DNA from 2 places in the Halomonas sp. N3-2A genome. Region 2 is predicted to be linked to the other one. Evidence: predicted binding sites of a transcription regulator. Region 2 holds the regulator's gene; the other holds the start of a gene.
The links. The regulator sigma-54, encoded in region 2, starts transcription at its own class of promoters, with help from an activator protein. The targets are predictions, from matches to a motif close to TGGCACNNNNNTTGCTNT.

Region 1: the regulator sigma-54 is predicted to act here: its motif matches at 5,672-5,689, upstream of CEK60_RS13065 (choice-of-anchor L domain-containing protein).

The regions. Positions count from the first base shown of each region.
Region 1 covers NZ_CP022286.1:2,782,093-2,792,331, forward strand. The annotation lists gene rlmB (23S rRNA (guanosine(2251)-2'-O)-methyltransferase RlmB) at 1-174, opposite strand, end outside; gene rnr (ribonuclease R) at 177-2,579, opposite strand; tRNA gene CEK60_RS13050 (tRNA-Leu) at 2,826-2,912, shown strand; tRNA gene CEK60_RS13055 (tRNA-Leu) at 3,030-3,116, shown strand; tRNA gene CEK60_RS13060 (tRNA-Leu) at 3,160-3,246, shown strand; gene CEK60_RS13065 (choice-of-anchor L domain-containing protein) at 3,453-5,561, opposite strand; gene CEK60_RS13070 (DNA/RNA non-specific endonuclease) at 6,196-7,059, opposite strand; gene CEK60_RS13075 (Lrp/AsnC family transcriptional regulator) at 7,121-7,396, opposite strand; gene CEK60_RS13080 (high-potential iron-sulfur protein) at 7,655-7,969, shown strand; gene CEK60_RS13085 (SpoVR family protein) at 8,049-9,611, opposite strand; gene CEK60_RS13090 (YeaH/YhbH family protein) at 9,632-10,239, opposite strand, start outside.
Region 2 covers NZ_CP022286.1:592,235-602,473, forward strand. The annotation lists gene pmbA (metalloprotease PmbA) at 1-969, shown strand, start outside; gene CEK60_RS02590 (HPr family phosphocarrier protein) at 1,022-1,291, opposite strand; gene rapZ (RNase adapter RapZ) at 1,337-2,251, opposite strand; gene ptsN (PTS IIA-like nitrogen regulatory protein PtsN) at 2,327-2,797, opposite strand; gene hpf (ribosome hibernation-promoting factor, HPF/YfiA family) at 2,802-3,110, opposite strand; gene CEK60_RS02610 (RNA polymerase factor sigma-54) at 3,209-4,624, opposite strand; gene lptB (LPS export ABC transporter ATP-binding protein) at 4,730-5,455, opposite strand; gene lptA (lipopolysaccharide transport periplasmic protein LptA) at 5,522-6,025, opposite strand; gene lptC (LPS export ABC transporter periplasmic protein LptC) at 6,034-6,606, opposite strand; gene CEK60_RS02630 (KdsC family phosphatase) at 6,606-7,148, opposite strand; gene CEK60_RS02635 (KpsF/GutQ family sugar-phosphate isomerase) at 7,184-8,170, opposite strand; gene CEK60_RS02640 (ABC transporter ATP-binding protein) at 8,464-9,285, shown strand; gene mlaE (lipid asymmetry maintenance ABC transporter permease subunit MlaE) at 9,286-10,086, shown strand; gene mlaD (outer membrane lipid asymmetry maintenance protein MlaD) at 10,103-10,239, shown strand, end outside.

The sequences.
Region 1 (10,239 bases), 2.2 Mb from region 2:
AGCGCTCGCAACCACTTCCTTCAAGCGGTTACCCGCTCCTTGCTGCACCCACAACTCAAGGGGCGTTTCGCCCCGTTCCAGCAGGCTTTCCAGGGCGTGAACGCCATACACTTGGTCTAGCCCATCCGGAGTACGAACAGCCGGACGCGAGCTACGTCGAGACGACGATTTCATGCTCAACCCTTATTCGGTGATGGTTTACGCGGGCCATTACGCGTGCGTCTTGGCCCACGGCGCGTCGGCTGCTTATCAGCCGATGCTGCTTTGTTAGCTCCCCCTTCTACTCCAGCACCACCCTCTCCACCGCGGCGCTTGCGCGGCTGGCGGCGTGGCCGGGGTTTCTCGTCAGCTAAACCAAAGTCGATCTTACGATCATCCATATCTACCCGCGCAACCTGAACCGTAAGCCCGTCACCCAAGCGGTAGGTCGTGCCTGTGCGCTCACCTTTGAGGCGGTGCTTCTCAGCCTCATAGTGGTAGTAGTCAGAAGGCAGCGAGGTGACATGCACCAACCCTTCGACATAGAAGTCATCCAGACGCACAAACAAGCCAAACTGAGTCACCGAGGCGATAGTACCTTCGAACGTTTCGCCCAGCTTGTCGGACATAAACTCACACTTGAGCCAACTTTCAACATCACGGGTTGCTTCATCAGCCCGCCGCTCGGTCATTGAGCAGTGCTCACCCAACTCAAGCATTTGCTCGAAGGTATAAGGACACCACTTGCTTGGCGGATCAACCGGTGCGCCTTCTACCCGAACAACCGTATTGGTTTGTCGTGGCCCACGAATCACCGAGCGAATGGCGCGATGCACCAATAGATCAGGGTAACGACGAATCGGTGAGGTGAAGTGCGCATAGGCCTGGTAAGCCAAGCCAAAGTGCCCCTCATTCTGGGGCGAATAAACCGCCTGGTTCATTGAGCGCAGCATGACGGTTTGGATGATGTCAGCATCTGGGCGATCAATAATCGCCTCACGTAACGCTTGATAGTCCTGAGGCGTCGGCATATCGCCACCACCAACGGAAAGCCCCAGCTCACTCAAGAACAGACGCAGTTTATCAAGGCGCTCCGGGGTCGGGCGCTCGTGAATACGGTAAAGAGCGGGCAAGTCATGCTTATCCAGGAAGCGCGCGGTAGCCACATTGGCCGCCAGCATACACTCCTCAATTAGCTTATGAGCATCGTTGCGAGTACGCGGGACAATTTTTTCAATCTTGCGCTCATCATTGAAGATAATCGCCGTTTCGGTGGTATCAAAATCAATCGCACCACGCTCTTCTCGGGCACTACGCAGCAGGCCATAAAGCTCGTGCAAATTTTGCAACGGCTTCACTAGCGCCTTGTGCTCATTGCGCAGCGCTTCTCCTTCATCACTCTCGTTATCGAGGATGGCCGCCACTTTATTGTAGGTCAGGCGGGCATGGGAGTTCATTACCGCTTCGTAGAACGAGTAGCGGCTAATAGCGCCCGTCTTGGAGATGTTCATCTCACAGACCATCACAAGGCGATCTACTTGCGGATTTAACGAACACAAGCCATTTGAGAGCAGCTCAGGCAGCATCGGCACAACCTGGCCTGGGAAGTACACCGAGTTACCCCGCGTACGCGCTTCATCATCGAGCGCGGTGCCCGGACGCACGTAGTGCGACACATCGGCAATTGCGACCAACAGCTTCCAACTGCCCGACTTGGTTTTCCAGGCACACACCGCATCATCAAAGTCTTTGGCGGATCCATCGTCAATGGTGACCAACGGAATCTCACGCAAATCGACGCGGTGTTGCTTATCTTCCTCTAATACTTCTGCTGAAATACCGCTGGTTTGGTCAAGCACTTCTGGCGGAAACTCAGCGGGAATATCGTAGCTACGAATCGCGATATCTATTTCCATGCCAGGATCCATCCGCTCGCCCAGCACTTCGATAACTTCACCAACTGGCTGAACACGCGTGGCCGGCTGCTGAACGATTTTTGCAGATATTACCTGCCCGTCTTTCGCGCCAGCGCTTGCCGTATGAGGAATGATAACTTCCTGGGTAATACGTGGATTTTCAGGAATCAGCACACCAAACTCAGGCGAGTTACTACGATATACACCCACAATCGTTTGGGTGTTTCGCGCAATCACATCGGCAATAGTCGCCTCATCACGGCCACGGCGGTCGCGGCCACTAACACGCGCCAGCACATAATCGCCGTGGAAAACACGGCGCATCTGACGCGGGGGCAAGACTAAGTCCGGCTTTTTGCCATCATCACGCAGCAGGAAGCCAAAGCCATCTCGGTGGCCCAGCACCTTCCCTTTAATAAGGTCAAGCTTGTCAATTAGTGCATAAGCGCCGCGACGATCGCGCAGCACCTGACCATCACGTTCCATGGCAGCCATACGACGGCGAATAGCTTCAAGATGATCTTCATCTTCAATGCCGAGCATGCGGCTCATATTTTCGTGGGTTATTGGCTTGCCGTACGTTTCCAGGGCAGCTAATAAATATTCGCGGCTGGGCGCAGGATTATCATACTTTTGCGCCTCGCGCTCGGCGTGCGGATCATCACTCAACGTCCAGTACTTCATGCGATCAACATCCTTGATTGCGTTTGCGGGAGGCAGACAGTTTGCGCAGGCGCAGTGCGCTGCGGGCGGGAGGATTCAGCCAATGATTGGCTGAAAAACATCATGTTTGGTTTGGTCATAACTGCATTATAGCGCTGCCCGCTCAATCACCCAACCACCTAGCACGGCAATTGTACGATTTTAATGATAAAAAACAGTTACCGGGTCTTGCATTTAAGCGTGGCCTCGGTATCATACGCGCCACTTGCCCAGATGGCGGAATTGGTAGACGCGCTAGCTTCAGGTGCTAGTGTCCGTATGGACGTGGAGGTTCAAGTCCTCTTCTGGGCACCATTTTATATCATGTCACTCCCTTTACATGATGTAAAACGGTGCAGCAGCAAGCGGTACTATTAAGAGATAGTACTTGAAAGATAGTATTGATGATGTATTAGCAAAACGTTTGTATTCGCCCAGGTGGCGGAATTGGTAGACGCGCTAGCTTCAGGTGCTAGTGTCCGTATGGACGTGGAGGTTCAAGTCCTCTCCTGGGCACCATACGAATACAAACAGCAGTAAAATCAGTAGCGAAATATGATATGCCCAGGTGGCGGAATTGGTAGACGCGCTAGCTTCAGGTGCTAGTGACCGTATGGTCGTGGAGGTTCAAGTCCTCTCCTGGGCACCAACATTGTAATGTTATTGACCTACCCCTCTCCCTCCTCATTTACACTTATTCTCCCTCTGACTTTTAATTCTCACCTCTACATGTCATGCCTCGATTCACATAGAGCGTTGGCGCCTGTTGGGCTGAAGATAAACAAAGCGACTACTCTTCTCGACCGTCGTCATTTAGGAAGAATAGCCGCTTAGATTACGAACGAAGTTGCACTATCAGGCGAAGATAAAGCCTTCCGCCAGATACTTACTGTGCATTTCGTCGGATGAGGCGAAGTAAGCCATTACATCGCCCTGGCCAGCCTGCTCAGTGACCAGCACCTCAGACCAGTACTCAAGCCCTTCTGCATCGGGCGCACGGTCAAAGGTATTGTCATAAAGCACCATTAGGAAGTCATCAGCGTCCAGGTTATCACCATGCTCGCTGGCAAACTCTTCCGATGCTAAGAAGTAGTCAGCCACCTCAAACAGACTGCTACCTTCGTCACGAATACCGGACCAGTACTCCAACCCTTCGGCATCCGCCTCGCGGTCAAACGCCATCTGGTAAAGCGCCTCAATAGCCGAAATCTCGACGCTATCGATTGCTTCACCCAGCTCCACAGAAACAACTGCTGATGCTGCTGCGCCTTGGCTACCGGCAATTGAATACTCGAAAGTATCGATAGCCGCCTCACCTTCTGCCAAAGCAGTAAACGCAGAGCCTTGGTCATAAGTGAAGTCGCCATTTTCCTGCACAATCACACTCGCACCGGAGTCCAGCGTCATCGCCGTATTGAAAACAACATCCTGACCATCAATGGCAGTGATGACAATTGCATCGTCCCCAGCAGCCTGATCAGCACCATTGCCATTGTCAGCAAACAGGTTGCCACTGGCCAGCCAGCCAAAACGACCCGCTAGATCATCATTACTGGCCACTGGCGCAGGTTGAACAGGTTCTGGTTCTGGTTCTGGTTCTGGTTCTGGTTCTGGTTCTGGTTCTGGTTCTGGTTCTGGTTCTGGTTCTGGTTCTGGTTCTGGTTCTGGTTCTGGTTCTGGTTCTGGCTCTGGTTCTGGCTCTGGTTCTGGCTCTGGTTCTGGCTCTGGTTCTGGCTCTGGTTCTGGCTCTGGTTCTGGCTCTGGTTCTGGCTCTGGTTCTGGTTCTGGCTCCGGAGAAGTCTCCTCAAGGGTGATCGTGGTTCCATCCTCAGCTTGTGTAAATACAAAGCTATCTGGATCATCCAAGTCCGCAAACGTCAGCGTCGTATCATTTTCCCCGTCCTGATTAGAATCAATATCTAAAATCACCGACCCAAGGCTAAATATCACATCTGACACATCAAAAAAGCTATCTTTAACAACTACTTTGTCATTCGACTCAAAACCAACAATGACATCACCATTCAACTCAGTAGTACTGCCTGTGACGGTGTTTGCCTGCTCATTCAACGTGACTTCTTCTGCAGCCGAAGTTGTAGTGACTTTGCCCCCAGCATCCGGGGCCAACGCACTGAGCACACCGCCGCCAGAGCCTCCCCCACCAATCAGAGAGAGATCAGATACAAAAAGACCTGAATCCAGAATGGAATCACCAGTATCAGCAATACCAATCTTGACGGTATTCTCGCCTTGCTGAAGGGGAGCACGAACGACAATCTCTCTGCTAAAGCCGTCCCACTCAATTGCATAAGGAGAACTAAATTGATTGCTATTATCAATAAATACACCTGACTCAAGGTTATCTGAAATAACACTTAGAGGCTTATCCGTAGCAGTAAACTCAGCGTAGTTAACGCCGTTTACATATAGAGCAGCAATATCTACAAAATCACTGTCTACATATTCAGGGAACTCTTCTGAGCCAAATACGAGGCTCGCACGAAGTGTATCCACATCCGGGTCATTGACGTTTACCGTAAACTCAATGACTGACGCATCGTTTGTGCTACCCGCTCCTGGAAATGCTTCAATTGCCGTTTCGGTTAGATCTGGGTCTCCCAACTCCCCGTGACTCACACTATACCCAGTCGTGGTATTCTCTGAGCTTGGGAACCCACCTGTCGACAACATAATACCCTGACCATATTGGTACGCTGGCAACTCAGAATCTTCTTCTGGCAGAATTTCAAAGTTATCAACCCAAAATGCAGCATTACTTGAGCCGGTATAGGTAACGTTAGTTGCTATCCCCCCTCCCAGAACTTTGTTAACAGAATCAGCCGCAATATCTGAAGCTGTAGTTTCTTCCGCCTGAGTCATTAGATCGTGGAAACTTAGATAATAACTCGCCAACAGTTCATCATCCAGCGCGGAAAATTCATACTCTTCTTTTTTTACAGTCACTTACCTACCCCCTCCAGTACTGATCTATTAGCATGATTGCTCAGAACACACCGCATAAATATATGCTTAATCAAGAGTGAAGATGCATAGCCCAAGCGGGCATCCAAATATTAGCAAAAACCATGCCACTACCGCCATATCAATCCATAAGAATAATTAGTCTAACTTAGGCAAAATATATAAAAATTCAGCCCAGTAAGAAGTTCAGATTGAATGTGGCTTGCCAGCGAGCGATTGCGTTATGCCGATGTAGCTATCCACGCCAGGTAAAAACGTTTGTCGCAGTCGCTGGAGGAGCGGCTGATAATGCATAGAAAGAAGTGCTCTGGAAGTGACTGTCTTTTATTATCGTTGTTTGTTTTAAGACGGGCATCCATATAAATTCCGGGGCATCCATGCAATAAAAACGGCCACTCTTCTCAAAACGAATCGCGAAGAAGAGTAGCCGTTTAGGTTACTGTCAAAGTTGTACTATCAGGCAAAGATAAAATTTTCCGCCAACCCATCAGCATCCATCTCGCTGTCAAACACCACTAACCAGGAAGAGCTAGAAGAGAGAGTTAGACGAGATTGCCTTCGAGCTAAATATATGCCCTCGAAAACGCTTTGACTTTAAATGCTTTAATTAGACAAATTATTGGAAACGCCCAGGACGACGCGCTACTTCTTCTAGCGCCCAGCCTTGAGTACGCAATTGCCCTTCCAGGACAGCTTCACGCTCTGCCGCTAAATCAGGGAAGAAGTTTAGCCCTGTGCGCGACTCGATCTCATCGATAGTTACCAGATAATCATCTAACGGTTCATTACCACGAACGTCTTGCGGCATGATAAAGGCAAGCGCCAGCGGTGCCTCTTCATTCGGCACAACAATGATCTTATAGAACGCTTCTGGCACTTCCACAAAACCAACGCGATTAAACACATTGTCCATGTAGCGCTCAGGAAAAATAGGCCCAGTAATCACCTGCAAGCGATCAAAGCGCGGTGCAAAATGGTCCATCACCGACTCTTCAAGGCGCTGCCAAAGCTGGCGATTCAAGTTAGGTCGCTGAGGCGTCATGTTACTCATCAAGAAGGTATCGACTTGAGCGTTACGACCATGCACCGCTGCAATGGCATAGTTAGGTGCTAAGTGTCCGCGATCATAACCACTGCCGGAATAGCTAGCCGTACCTATTGGCCATAACGTGCGCCAGTCAGCTTTAAAATTAGGCCGTGGGCCAATACGAGTATCATCGGACACCGCTTCGACTTGATAACTGACCCAAAGTGGGTTTACCCGCACATCAGACCATCCCGCTAAGAAGCCATCGTTTCTTAGCACACGGTGAAACGTTGTTAGCTGAAACCCATCCCAGGTAGGCACACCCATCCAGGTATAATCATCCTGATGCTGACGCTCCTGAAACTCCCAAAGCCCCGTTCCTACTATGACAAAAAGCACAGCGATACCCAGGCGTTTTCCCTGACGACGCCAGCGCGAAAGCGATTTCCCCAACAGACTTACTCCCTACAATAATGATTCTGCATCCTGCTTTTTATGTCAGGTAATTTATTGGTTACCAGCCCAGGGAAAACATCGTTTCTAGGTCGTGACGGGAGTGCACCTGCATCGCATTAAGCGTTTCGGTATCACTAATGCCCTCGACCGCGTTTAGGCGTTCTGTGACCAGTTCAGCAAGGCTTTCAAAATCAGGGGTCCGGGCAATAGCGACCAAATCATAGCGACCACACGTCGAATAGACTTCACTAATACCGTCTACATCAGCAAGGCGCTCGGCGACTGCCTTTACCTGGCCTTTCTCAGTATTGATTAAAATCACAGCGTTTTGCATAGCACCCCCAAAATAGCGTTAACAACAATCTAATCAGCAACCAGAGGCGAGTATAACAGGCTGCTTGCTAAGACCAAGCACCGCTCAGTGACGTGGTTAATTGTCGCGCTTTTCATAAGGTTATTCGCACTAATTTTGAGCATGCGCTAGCATGGCTTAGAGAACTCCGGCTTATTAGCCTTGTCGGAGTATTAGAGGTGGTTCACCACCCAATAACATAAGCAAAAAAACGTCAAACCGTGACGCTAAGGAGACACCATGGCTAATCAGAGCCGTCGTAAGTTCATACGTAATAGCGTAATGGGTCTAGCCGCCCTGCCATTGGGTGCTGGCATCCTGTCAAAGACTGCTTTTGCCCAGGAACTGCCTCGCCTTGACCCGTCTAATTCTACTGCTCAGGCACTTAACTACGTTGAAGTAGCCAGTAATGCAAGCGACCACCCGGCCTACGAGGAAGGAGAGCTGTGCTCAAACTGCATGTTCTTTAATGCAGAAACTGCAGGTTGCCAGCTGTTCCCGCAAAATAGCGTTGAAGCAGGCGGCTGGTGTCAGTCCTGGACTGCCAAAGGCTAATGTTAGTAGCCACCTGTCTTGGTAAAACAAACCAAGCTTGACCACTACCCCGCGCTTGCCGCGGGGTAGTTATTTAACCTTAACTCACCTCTTTGTTTTCCTCCTCAATCGGCCACTGATAACGGCGCGTCACACGCCCCTCTTCCATTGAGACCAAATGCACCGGAAATCCCCATAGCTGCTGCAAATGGCGAATCACCGGATATACGCTGCGACCAAGGGGCCGACGGCTATCTTGTACATGGTGTAACGTCAACGAACGATCTCCGCGTATAGCCGCTTCGACAACTTGAATATTGGGCTCACGCACCGATAACGCATATTGAGTTGACAGCGCCTCACGCACTCGCCGATAGCCTCGCTCATTATGAATTGCGGCGACGTCCAGTGTTTCCATCTGATCATCATCAACAATTAAGAACAGCTTGAGATCGCGTATTACCTTGGGGGATAAAAACTGCTGTATAAACGACTCATCCTTGAAGTTCCGCATTGCAAACTCAACGGTATCGCGCCACGGGCTACCCGCAATATCGGGAAACCACTCCCGGTCTTCATCCGTTGGCGCATCACAAATCCGCTTAATGTCCATAAAGATCGCAAATCCCAACGCGTAGGGATTAAGGCCGCTGTAGTGTGGGCTATCAAAGCCTGGCTGATTGATAACCGCGGCATGAGATTGCAAAAACTCCAGCATCAAGCCTTCATCGACTTTCCCTTCATCGTATAAACGATTCATCAGCGTATAGTGCCAGAAACAAGCCCATCCTTCGTTCATCACCTGGGTTTGTCTCTGGGGGTAAAAGTACTGCGCCAGTTTACGTACGATACGCACAATTTCGCGCTGCCAAGGAGCTAGAAGTGGCGCATTTTTCTCAATAAAGTAGAGCAAGTTTTCCTGTGGCTCTGAGGGATAAATACCACCACTGTGTAGGCCAAGTGGATCTGCCTCGCTATGAAGGCTACCCGGCAGTGGAGAAACGCCATCGGGCGCATCAGGGATCGTGCGCCACAACATATTGACCTGGGTTTGCAGGTAGGCTTCGCGCTCTTCTTGACGCCTTACCTCTTCTTCAGCAGAAATGGGTGAGGGTCGCTTGTAACGGTCTACACCGTAGTTTTGGAGAGCGTGACAGGCATCTAACAATTGCTCCACGGCATGGACACCGTGGCGCTCTTCGCACTGAGCAATATACTTACGAGCAAATACTAGGTAATCAACGATGGAGTCGGCATCGGTCCAGGCGCGGAACAAGTAATTGCCTTTAAAGAAAGAGTTATGCCCATAGCAGGCATGCGCAATGACCAATACCTGCATCATTAACGTGTTCTCTTCCATTAGATAGGCAATACATGGGTTGGAGTTAATCACCAACTCATAGGCAAGCCCCATCTGGCCGCGCTTGTAGGCTTGTTCAACGGCAAGAAACTGCTTACCAAACGACCAGTGGTGATACCCTACCGGCATCCCCACGCTCGCGTAGGCATCCATCATCTGTTCAGTAGTAATCACTTCTATCTGATTGGGATAAGTATCTAGGCGGTACTCATCGGCGAGCCTAGCGAGCTCCTCGTCGAAGCGCTCCAACACATTAAAATTCCAGTCGGAACCGGTCGCTATTGGCTTACGGGCTACACTCATGGCGTACTCCTCGGTTCGCGTTACTGCTCTTGACTCAACCGACGTTTAAACAGCTCACGGAAGACTGGGTAGATATCCCCGGCGTCGACAATTTGGCGCATCGCAAACCGTTCGGGAAACTGCGCGGCGACCATTTCGTATTCATGCCACAGCGACTGATGCTCATGGGGAGTAATTTCCACATAAGCGTAGTACTGCAACTGTGGCATGAGCTGTTTAACCAGTAAGTCCCGGCAAATATTCGAGTCATCATCCCAGTTATCACCGTCCGATGCCTGGGCGATATACAGATTCCACTGCCCAGCGGGGTAGCGTTTTTCGATGATTTTATTTACCAGGGTGAGCGCGCTGGAAACGATGGTGCCACCGGTTTCACGGGAGTAGAAAAACTCCTCCTCGTTTACCTCCCGCGCAGCCGTGTGGTGGCGCACAAATACCAGCTCTACTTTCTCGTAATGCTTTTCCAAAAATAGATAAAGTAATAGGAAAAACCGCTTAGCAATGTCCTTATGGTTTTGAGTCATGGAACCAGAAACGTCCATGACACAGAACATCACCGCCTGGCTGGAAGGCTGAGGCTGCGCTGCCAACTGGTGGTAACGCAGATCATAGGTGTCAATAAATGGCA
Region 2 (10,239 bases):
TATCCCTGGGCGTTGACGACCGATGAAGCAATCGATTTGGCGCTGGCATGTGAGCAAGCGGGGCGTGATGTAGCGGGAATTCATCAGTCGGAAGGCGCTTCGCTATCCAGTGGTGAGGGAGTGCGAGTTTACGCGAACAGCCACGGTTTCCTCGGCACCCAGAAAGGCAGCAGCCATTCACTTTCCTGTATGCTGATTGCACAGGATGAGAAGGGCATGCAGCGCGATTACGATTATACCTCGGCTCGTAATCCTGCCATGCTTCGAGATCCTGCGGAGGTTGGCCGCGAAGCGGCATTACGCACGCTACGTCGGTTAGGCGCTCAACGGCCGCCAACAGGCACCTTCCCAGTGCTGTTCGACCCATCACTTTCCAGCGGCTTGGTAGGTCACTTGATGGGGGCGTTGGCAGGTGGGGCGCTTTATCGCGAATCCTCTTTCTTATGTGATCGTTTAGGTAGCCCGCTATTCCCGAGCTGGTTTGGTTTGGAAGAACGGCCTATGGAGGTGGGGGCGACGGCTAGCTCGCCGTTTGATGCTGAAGGCGTTCAGACTCGCAACAATCGCTTTATTGATCAGGGTAGTGTGGCCAGCTATATGCTGTCTGCTTACAGTGCGCGGCGTTTAGGCATGCAATCGACAGGTAATGCAGGTGGGGCACGCAATTTACGTTTGTTAGCGCCGCTGACGCCCCGAGATGATTTGCTGAAGCAGATGGGGCGTGGCATTTGGGTGACTGAGCTAATGGGGCAGGGGGTTAACGGCGTGACTGGCGACTATTCGCGAGGCGCGGCAGGCTTCTGGGTAGAAAATGGCGAAATACAGCACCCTATCGAAGAATTCACTATTGCCAGTAATTTGAATAGCATGTTTGCTGGCTTGGTCGCCGTCGGTGATGACATCGATACCCGTGGCAGTATTCACACGGGTAGCTGGCTAATTGATGCAATGACCGTCGCTGGTAACTAACAACTGAGCTAACAGCTCAGTTAGCACGTTGGCTGACGCTGTTTTGCTGATGTTAGTGCTCTTCGTCAAAACGTGCGTCGAACAGCGCTTCAATCGCCTCTAGCGCTTGTTCGGCGTCGTCGCCTTCCGCATGAACTCTAAGTTCAGTGCCACAAGGGGCGGCCAGCATCAATAACGACATAATGTTGGCCGCGTCTGCCATTTGTTGTTGTTTGTAAACGTGAATGTTGGCAGAAAATTGTTGGCCACACTTGACGAGTTTTGTCGCTGCGCGAGCATGAAGGCCGCGCTGATTAGTGAGTGTTAAGGTTCTTTCTGGCACTCTGGTTCCTTTTAGCCGAGTGGGGTCGTGAAGAAAAGGCGTTGCTTATTGCGCGTCTGTTGAAGGCGCGGATGTGGAGGGCTGCTGCTCACTGAGGGTGTACTGCAGGCCTAGCTCACGATGACGGAGTTGAACCTCTCCCGCTTGTTTTACCAGCATTTGCGCCAGTTGTTCCACCATGAAGACAGAGCGGTGCTGCCCGCCGGTACAGCCAATCGCAATCGTCATATAACTGCGTTGGCTATTTTGGTAAGCGGGTAGCCACTTTTCCAGCCATGTCTGGATATCATTGCGCATTTCTTCTACGACAGGATATCCCTTCAGAAAGTGGATGATATTGGCATCACGGCCAGTGTATTGGCGCAGTGTAGGATCCCAGTACGGATTTGGTAGGCAGCGCACGTCAAAGACGAGATCTGCGTCAAGTGGGACGCCCCGTTTATAGCCAAATGACTCTAGTGTCAGCGTTAATCTATCTTCACGCTGTTGGGCAACCTGATCCGTTATCCGGCGGCGCAGGTCATGAACCGACAGACGCGATGTGTCGATCATCAGGTCAGCCAGATCACGGATGTCGAGCAGGGTTTCTTCTTCTTTATTGATGGCCTCTTCAAGCGTCATGTCACTATCACGCGTAAGAGGGTGGCGACGACGCGTGGCTGAGTATCGCTCAAGAAGAATTCGCGCATCGGTGGTTAGATAGATAACCTGGAAGTGAATGCTTTTCTGGCGCAAAGATTCAAGCATTTTTGGCAGTTGCTTTAATGCAGCAGGTAAATTGCGCGCATCGATACTTACCGCTAGTTGGGGGCGTGCCCCTTGCTCACGAAGCTCATCCACCAGGGAGCTGAGTAGCATGGCGGGCAGGTTATCGATGGCACAATAGCCAAGATCTTCTAACGCTTGTAAGGCGATAGATTTACCGGACCCTGAACGGCCGCTAATGATCACCAATTGCATAGAGTTTCTCTTGGCATGCCAATAAAAATGGAGGTAAACGTTGGACTTAGTAGGCAGTGTCTAGCGGTGGACCCTTTAGCTAACAGGCTGTTCACGAATTTTTGCTGTTATAAGGTCCAATAGCTCACGTTGGCTAGCCGCTCTACGAAGCTGCTGACGTGTGTCAACGCTGTTCATGATAGACGCCACTTGCCCTAATAAGGCTAAGTGCGTGTCGTCCGCCTCTTCGGGTACTAAAAGTACGAAAACAAGGTCGACGGGATCGCCATCAATAGCATCGAAATCTACAGGCTCGGCTAACTTTAAAAAACCAGCGATAGGCGAGCTGCAGTGAGGGCTACGGGCGTGAGGAATGGCAACGCCGTTGCCTATTCCAGTGCTACCCAAACGCTCACGACCAATCAGGCGGCTGAAGACTTCTTGGCTATCTAGGCTTGGCGTGTTTTGCGCAATAAAGGTGCTGAAAAATTCCAGCACCCTTTTTTTGCTGCCCCCGGGGACGTCATACAGCACGCGCTCCGGGGGAAGTATGGTTTCCAACGTCATTGAGTTAACGCACGCCAGCGCCTTGGGCGCGAGCTTGTGCTTTTTCCTTGTGTTTAACGAGTTGACGGTCAATTTTGTCCGCTAGTGCATCAATCGCAGCATACATATCATTGTCTAATGCTTCTGCGTGTAGATCGGCTCCTGCAGCATGCAGGGTGCAGGCAGCTTGCTGACGCTCCTTTTCAACAGATAAGGTTACTTGTACGGTGGTGATGTTGTCATAATGGCGCTCAACGCGTTCCAGCTTCTCATTTACATAGTCACGCAAGGCGTCAGTCAGATCTACGTGATGACCAGTGATATTTACTTGCATTGACGTGCTCCTTATCCATCGGACTGTTCTTCGATTGTAACCCTTTTTGCGCTATTGCAAAGCCCCTAGACAGACTTTGTCTCGTTAGCACTGTTTTATTAGCGTAAACGGCGGCGCTCGCTTGAAGAGGGAATGCCCATCGACTCGCGATATTTGGCCACCGTTCGCCTTGCTACATTAATGCCACCCTCTTCCAATAGCGCCACGAGGCGGCTGTCTGAGAGCGGTTTGCCGGGCGGTTCATCTTGCACCAGTTTTTTGATTCGAGCCCGGATGGCGGTGCTGGAATGACTGTCGCCGCCGTCCTGGCCACTTACTTGGCTGGAAAAGAAGTATTTGAGTTCGAACACACCGCGCGGGGTATGGATATATTTCTGGGTGGTGACCCTGGAAATAGTAGATTCATGCATTTCAACGGCGTCTGCGATGTCGGCTAAAATCAGCGGTTTCATGGCTTCTTCACCGTGTTCCAGAAAGCCTATTTGGCGCGCTATGATTTCTCGGCCCACCCGCAGTAGCGTATCATTTCGACTTGAAAGGCTCTTGATGAGCCAGCGCGCTTCCTGGAGATGCTCTTTTAAAAACTGGTTATCTTGGCTCTTGTCAGCCCGTTTGATGAGGCTTGCGTAGTCAGGTTGAATGCGCAAGCGCGGCAGTGCCTCTGGGTTTAGCTCCAGGTGCCATCCTTCGTGGTCATGGCGGACGACTAAATCTGGCGTTACATAGCTGTCATCTGTGTCGCCAAAGGCACTTCCTGGGCGAGGATCAAGGCTGCGGATCAAGCGAATGACGTCATCAAGCTGCTCATCATCCAGGCTTAACCGCCGCTTTAGCAAACGCACATCATCCTTACCGAGCGCTTCAAGAAATTGACGCACTAGCCGCTTGGCAGGCATCAGCAGCGGTGTATCTTCGGGTAGTGAGGCGAGCTGCAGCATTAAGCACTCCCGCAGGTCGCGCGCAAATACACCGGTGGGCTCAAACTGTTGAAGGCGCAGCAAGGTTGTTTCAACTTCACGCTGGCTAAGGCCTTCATGCCCTTGGGCTTTAAGTCCTTCGCGAATGTCATTGAGAGGCTGGGTTAGGTAGCCGTTGGCATCCAGTGCATCGATGAGGCTTTCAGCAATGGCATGGTCGCGTGGTGAAAAATCTGTCATGGCGAGTTGCCAAAGTAAGTGGCCATGCAAACTTTGACCCGCGGCTTGACGCTCAAAGTCAGGCCCCTCGCTGCTGGTGCCATGGCTGCCTAGGTCTTGATAAGTGTCTGACCAGTCACTGTCAGTAGAGAGTTCATTAGGAATGCTTTCGGACCATTCAGCTTCCTGGGGTTCACTAACGGCCTGTTCGCCGAACTCATCTTCCTGCTCAAGCATTGGATTGGCATCAAGTGCTTGCTGAATTTCTTGACGGAGGTCCAGCGTTGATAGCTGTAACAGGGCGATGGCCTGCTGCAGCTGAGGTGTCATGGTCAGCTGTGTACCGATACGCAATTGAAGAGAAGCTTTCATGACCATCTGAGAACCACTCGTTAATCAGAAAGCTCCACCCTAGTGCGAGTTATGGCTTGGTGCAAGTGCAATAACTATGCCACCACTACTATTTTTTCTGCAGGTGGCTGTTTACAGGCGGAAATCAGCCCCCAAATAAACGTCTCTTACCCGCTGGTTGTTGAGAATTTCCTGAGGGGGGCCACTGGCGATGATATGACCGTCACCTACAATGTAGGCAATATCGCAAATATCTAGTGTTTCCCTGACGTTATGATCAGTGATCAGCACGCCGATATGGCGTTTTTTGAGGGCTCGAATGATCGTTTTAATATCACCCACTGAGATCGGGTCAACGCCGGCAAATGGCTCATCAAGCAGAATAAAGGCCGGCTCTGTCGCGAGGGAGCGTGCGATCTCAACACGTCTACGCTCTCCGCCCGAAAGACTCATGCCGAAGTTGTCACGAATGTGCGTGATGTGGAAATCTTCCAGTAGCGACTCAAGGCGCTGCTCCCGGGCGTTACGATCGAGTTCTTTACGAGTTTCCAAGATTGCCATGATGTTGTCGGCGACAGAAAGTTTGCGAAAAATAGAGGCTTCCTGAGGCAAGTAGCCAATACCTGCCATTGCACGTTCGTGCATGGGGGCATGGGTTAAATCAAGCTCGTCAATGCCAACCTTTCCCGCATCAGACTTTACCAAGCCGACAATCATATAAAACGATGTCGTTTTGCCAGCGCCATTGGGGCCTAGCAGCCCTACCACGCTGCCTTGAGATATCTCTAGGTTAATATCTTTAACGACACGGCGGCGTTTATAGCTTTTGGCTAGGTGGCGAGCATAAAGGGTTTTTATCGGCGCTGATTCTGAGGCTGTGGTTTGAGGTGCAGGCTCTGCGTTATTTGTCGCCACTGGACACTCCTATTGTTCCGGCTGAAGAGTCATGCGGATACGTTGTGGTTCACTACCACTAACATCAGAACGCGCCTGAACCACACCTTGGTCGATAAAATACTCTAAGCGTCCACCTTCAAAGCGATCTGCTTGCTGGGTCAGTTCCGCTTGGTCAATGAGCTCTACCCGACGCTCGGCAACATGATAAATAATGCGCTTTGCCCAGCCTTCCATTGGGCTAGCTTGGTCTTCGAGCTGGTTGCGTATATAGGCTCGTCCACCGGTTGCAACGGCGCGCGATAGCTCGCCAGCATCGTTGCGCTGAATCTCAACGCGATCTCCGCGCAGTTGCATATTGCCCTGCCGAATATCGACGTTGCCTGAATACACAGCAGTGCCTGCGCGTTGATCGAGATCTAAACGGTCAGCCTCTACTTCTACGGGGGCTTGGCTTTGTGCCATGACCGGTAGCGCTGCCGCTGAAATGGGTAGTGCAATGACGAAGAGTGCCGTGCGAATAAGAGCGTTCATCGCGACTCCTACTGAGAACGAGTGGCAGGCGGGTGAACGCCGCGCACGTTATTGGTTAAGCGGATCTGGCTATCATCCAGCCATACATCCATGCGTGAAGCGCCAATGCGCTGGGGCGGTTGCTGAAGTATGGTTTCGGCATCGCTCCAAGCATGACGGGTGGTGCCATCATAATGTAATAACTCTGTATTCAGCTGCCAGCCCTCGTCGGGTGCAAGTAATTGGGCTGAGCCAGCTAGCGTGAGCACCTGCGTGTCAGTATTTAGGGTGCCGGTCTTCGCCGTCGCTAGCCATTGACGCTCTTCGCTATCGAATAGTGTTGCCCTGGGGGAGAAGACATCTGTCATCGCCGTTTGAGGGGTATGGACTAAGCGCGGCGTCGTCAGCGACTGCTGGATGGCACCGGTGTCACCAAACAGAGTGATTTCTGCATTCTCTAATACATGGCCGGGCTCTTGAGCGCGAGCCTCAGCGTCGATTGATTGGTCTTGAGGGCCGCGTGGATCCAACCATACCAGTATGCCACCTAAGGCAAGCACCATGATGGTTATCCAAATGCGTTTTTTAACCCAAAAGCGCATTACGATTGGCCGTGCAGGTACGTATCTAAAACAGCATCCCAATGGCCTTGAGACATCAATAAAGTGTCGCAGATTTCACGCACAGCGCCGTGGCCACCAAGCCGGTCGGTGATCCAGTCAGCGTGGGTATGCATATAATCAGGAGCATTAGGGACGGTGATGCCTACGCCAGAACGTTTCATTGGAGCAAGGTCGGGTAGGTCGTCACCACAATAAGCAACCTGCTCAAGCGTAATATCTAGGCGTTGGCAAAGCGCGCGTAGCGTAGTGAGTTTATCCTCGCACCCTTGATACACATGGGTAATGCCTAACGACGCAGCACGTTGGCTGACCATGGGAGAATCACGCCCAGTAATTAAGGCAACATGGATTCCGACGCGCTTCAAAAGTTTGAGGCCGTGGCCATCTTGGGTATGAAACGCTTTGATTTCGATACCGTCAGCTTGGAAATAGAGGCGGCCATCGGTAAGTACGCCGTCAACGTCAATGGCAAGCAATTTTACGCGACGAATCCGGTCTTGTAGAGCGTCAGGTAGGGCCATGAAGCCTCCGTATTATTAATGTCTGAAAGGAATGATTAAATGACACCGCTAGCAAGTAAGTCATGCATATGCAGCGCGCCAATGGGGCGCTGCTGATCATCCACGACCGCCAGTGCGGTGATTCGACTGTCTTCCATGATGCGTACCGCTTCAGCTGCTAACACATCGGGACCGATACGTTTTCCAGGGCGTGTCATCACATCATCAACTAGGACGTCACGTAGGTCATGAAACTGATCCAGCGTTCGGCGTAAGTCACCGTCGGTATAAACGCCGGCAAGGCGTCCTTCGCTATCGACGACGCAGGTAAAGCCCAGCCCTTGGCGAGTAATTTCCAACAGTGCGTCCCGTAGCGGGCTGCCTAATGCTACTTGGGGGAGGCGTGATCCGTTGTGCATTAAATCCTTTACACGCAAAAGTAGGCGTTTGCCGAGGCTTCCACCTGGGTGTGAGAGCGCAAAATCTTCCGCGGTGAAGCCACGTGCTTCTAATAATGCCACGGCTAAGGCATCACCTAAGGCAAGTGCCGCAGTGGTTGAACTAGTCGGCGCTAAGTCGAGAGGGCAGGCTTCGCGTTCAACGCCGCTATTAAGGTGAGCATCGGCGTGTTTGGCTAATGTGGACCCCGGGCGTCCCGTCATGCTGACAAGGGGGGTTCCTAGGCGTTTCAACAGCGGAAGCAGCGCGGTGACCTCTGCGGTTTCGCCAGAGTTCGAGAGGGCTAGCACAACATCTGCGCGGGTGATCATACCGAGATCGCCGTGACTGGCTTCACCTGGGTGTACAAAAAAAGCAGGCGTACCGGTGCTTGCCAGCGTTGCAGCTAGCTTGCCCGCAATGTGGCCGGACTTACCCATGCCGGTTACCACTACGCGGCCCTGGCAGGCAAGGATAAGTTCACAAGCGTGGTCAAAACTCTCATCAAGCTTTGCCTGAAGCCCACCGATAGCGGCTTGCTCAATTTGCAGTGTGCGCAGCGCACTTTCACGCAGTGGGCTAGGTGTCGATAGTGGCTGGCGCATGAGGGCATCTCTTTTCATAAGCGGTCAAAAGTAGGTCGCTAAGAATAACATCTTGGCGCGGTTTGTAGGTAAGGCGCGTATCCTACTCCTCAGTGCGGTTGCAATGAGCGCATCTGTTACTGTGAGTAGCGTTCAGTTACGATGTTCGATAATATTTCGAAAACACTGTTTTTTAAACTGTCTGTGCTTTTAAACTAGCTGTTTTTTTGAATTATTTGTTTTTAACTAACTCATGCGTAGCCAGCATATACTATTGCTGCTGCGGCAAGACGACCATCAAGGCCAGCCAGCCCATGACCGATGCTCCCTTCATCGAAATTGAAGATTTGTACTTCTCGCGGGGTGATCATGATATTTTTCGCGGCATCAATATGACGATTTCGCGTGGCCAGGTAACGGCCATCATGGGGCCAAGCGGCACCGGCAAGACGACCCTTTTAAAGCTAATTGGTGGGCAATTAACGCCTGACCGGGGGCGAGTGCTAATCGATGGTCAAGATGTCCATCGCCTATCGCGTAAGGCCTTGTTTACGCTGCGTAAGCGTATGGGTATGTTATTTCAGAGCGGCGCACTGTTTTCGGATCTTGATGTATTTGAAAACGTAGCGTTTCCGCTTCGGGTGCATACTGACTTGCCTGACCCTATGATACGCGATCTAGTACTTCTTAAGTTACAGGCAGTGGGTTTGCGCGGGGCTAGGCACTTGTCGCCTGCTGAGCTTTCGGGGGGGATGGCAAGGCGTGTGGCATTGGCACGGGCGGTAGCGCTTGACCCAGAGTTAATCCTTTATGATGAGCCTTTTGTCGGGCAAGACCCCATTTCTATGGGGGTGCTTGTACAGCTAATTAAGCGGCTGAATCAGGCACTGTCGCTTACGTCAGTGATCGTTTCGCACGATATCAAAGAGACCCTCAGCATTGCGGATTATCTGTACCTCATTGCCGATGGGCAGGTGGTAGCCTCTGGCACGCCAAGTACCTTAGATACGAACCAAGATCCCCGAGTAAGCCAGTTTATTCATGGTGAGCCAGATGGGCCGGTGCCGTTTCACTATCCCGCTGAGACGCTTTACCGCGATATTCTAGGCCAAGCCTCCGCAGGGAAGGTGCGTTAAATGCAATCAAATATTAAACATGCTATTTCGCATGTTGCTCGGCTGGGGCAAAAAGGGTGTGATGCCTTAGAGTCGTTAGGGCGCGCAGGTGTCTTTCTTGCTCAGTCGGCTGTAGGGGTGCCTTCTCGGGAAGGGTGGTCGCTGTGGCTGCGCCAAGTGCACTTTGTCGGTGTACTGTCTCTGGCTATTGTGCTGGTGTCAGGGCTGTTTATAGGCATGGTGCTTGCGCTACAGGGGTATACCATTTTGGTTGACTTTGGGGCAGAGCAGGCGCTTGGCCAGATGGTTGCTCTTTCGCTTCTTCGAGAGTTGGCGCCGGTGGTTGCTGCGCTACTGTTTGCTGGGCGCGCGGGCTCTGCGTTGACGGCGGAAATTGGCCTGATGAAGGCGACTGAGCAGTTAACCAGCATGGAAATGATTGGCGTTGACCCACTGCGCCGGGTTGTGGCGCCAAGGCTGTGGGCAGGTTTTATTGCGCTACCCATTCTGACCGTTGGTTTTAGCGTGGTGGGGATTTGGGGTGGCTATCTGGTTGGTGTGGAATGGCTGGGGGTTTTTGAAGGCTCTTACTGGAGCAATATGCAGGCTAGTGTTTCGTTTGTTGATGATATCGGTAATGGAATCATCAAAAGCCTTGTATTTGCAGTGGTCGTCACCTGGATTGCGGTGTTCCAAGGGTATGACTTAGTGCCTACCTCTGAAGGTATTTCACGTGCGACAACACGCACGGTGGTGTATTCATCGCTTGCTGTTTTGGGGCTGGATTTTGTATTGACCGCCGTGATGTTTGGCGGCCTTTAATGGGTGGAGCAATAACATGAAGCGCAGTAAAACCATGGAGTTTGGCGTTGGTCTGTTTATGCTTGCGGGCATTCTGGGGCTTGTTTTTTTGGGCTTGCGCGTAAGCGGTATGACGCTTTCAACATCGTCCGACACGTTTCGTCTTGAGGCCAG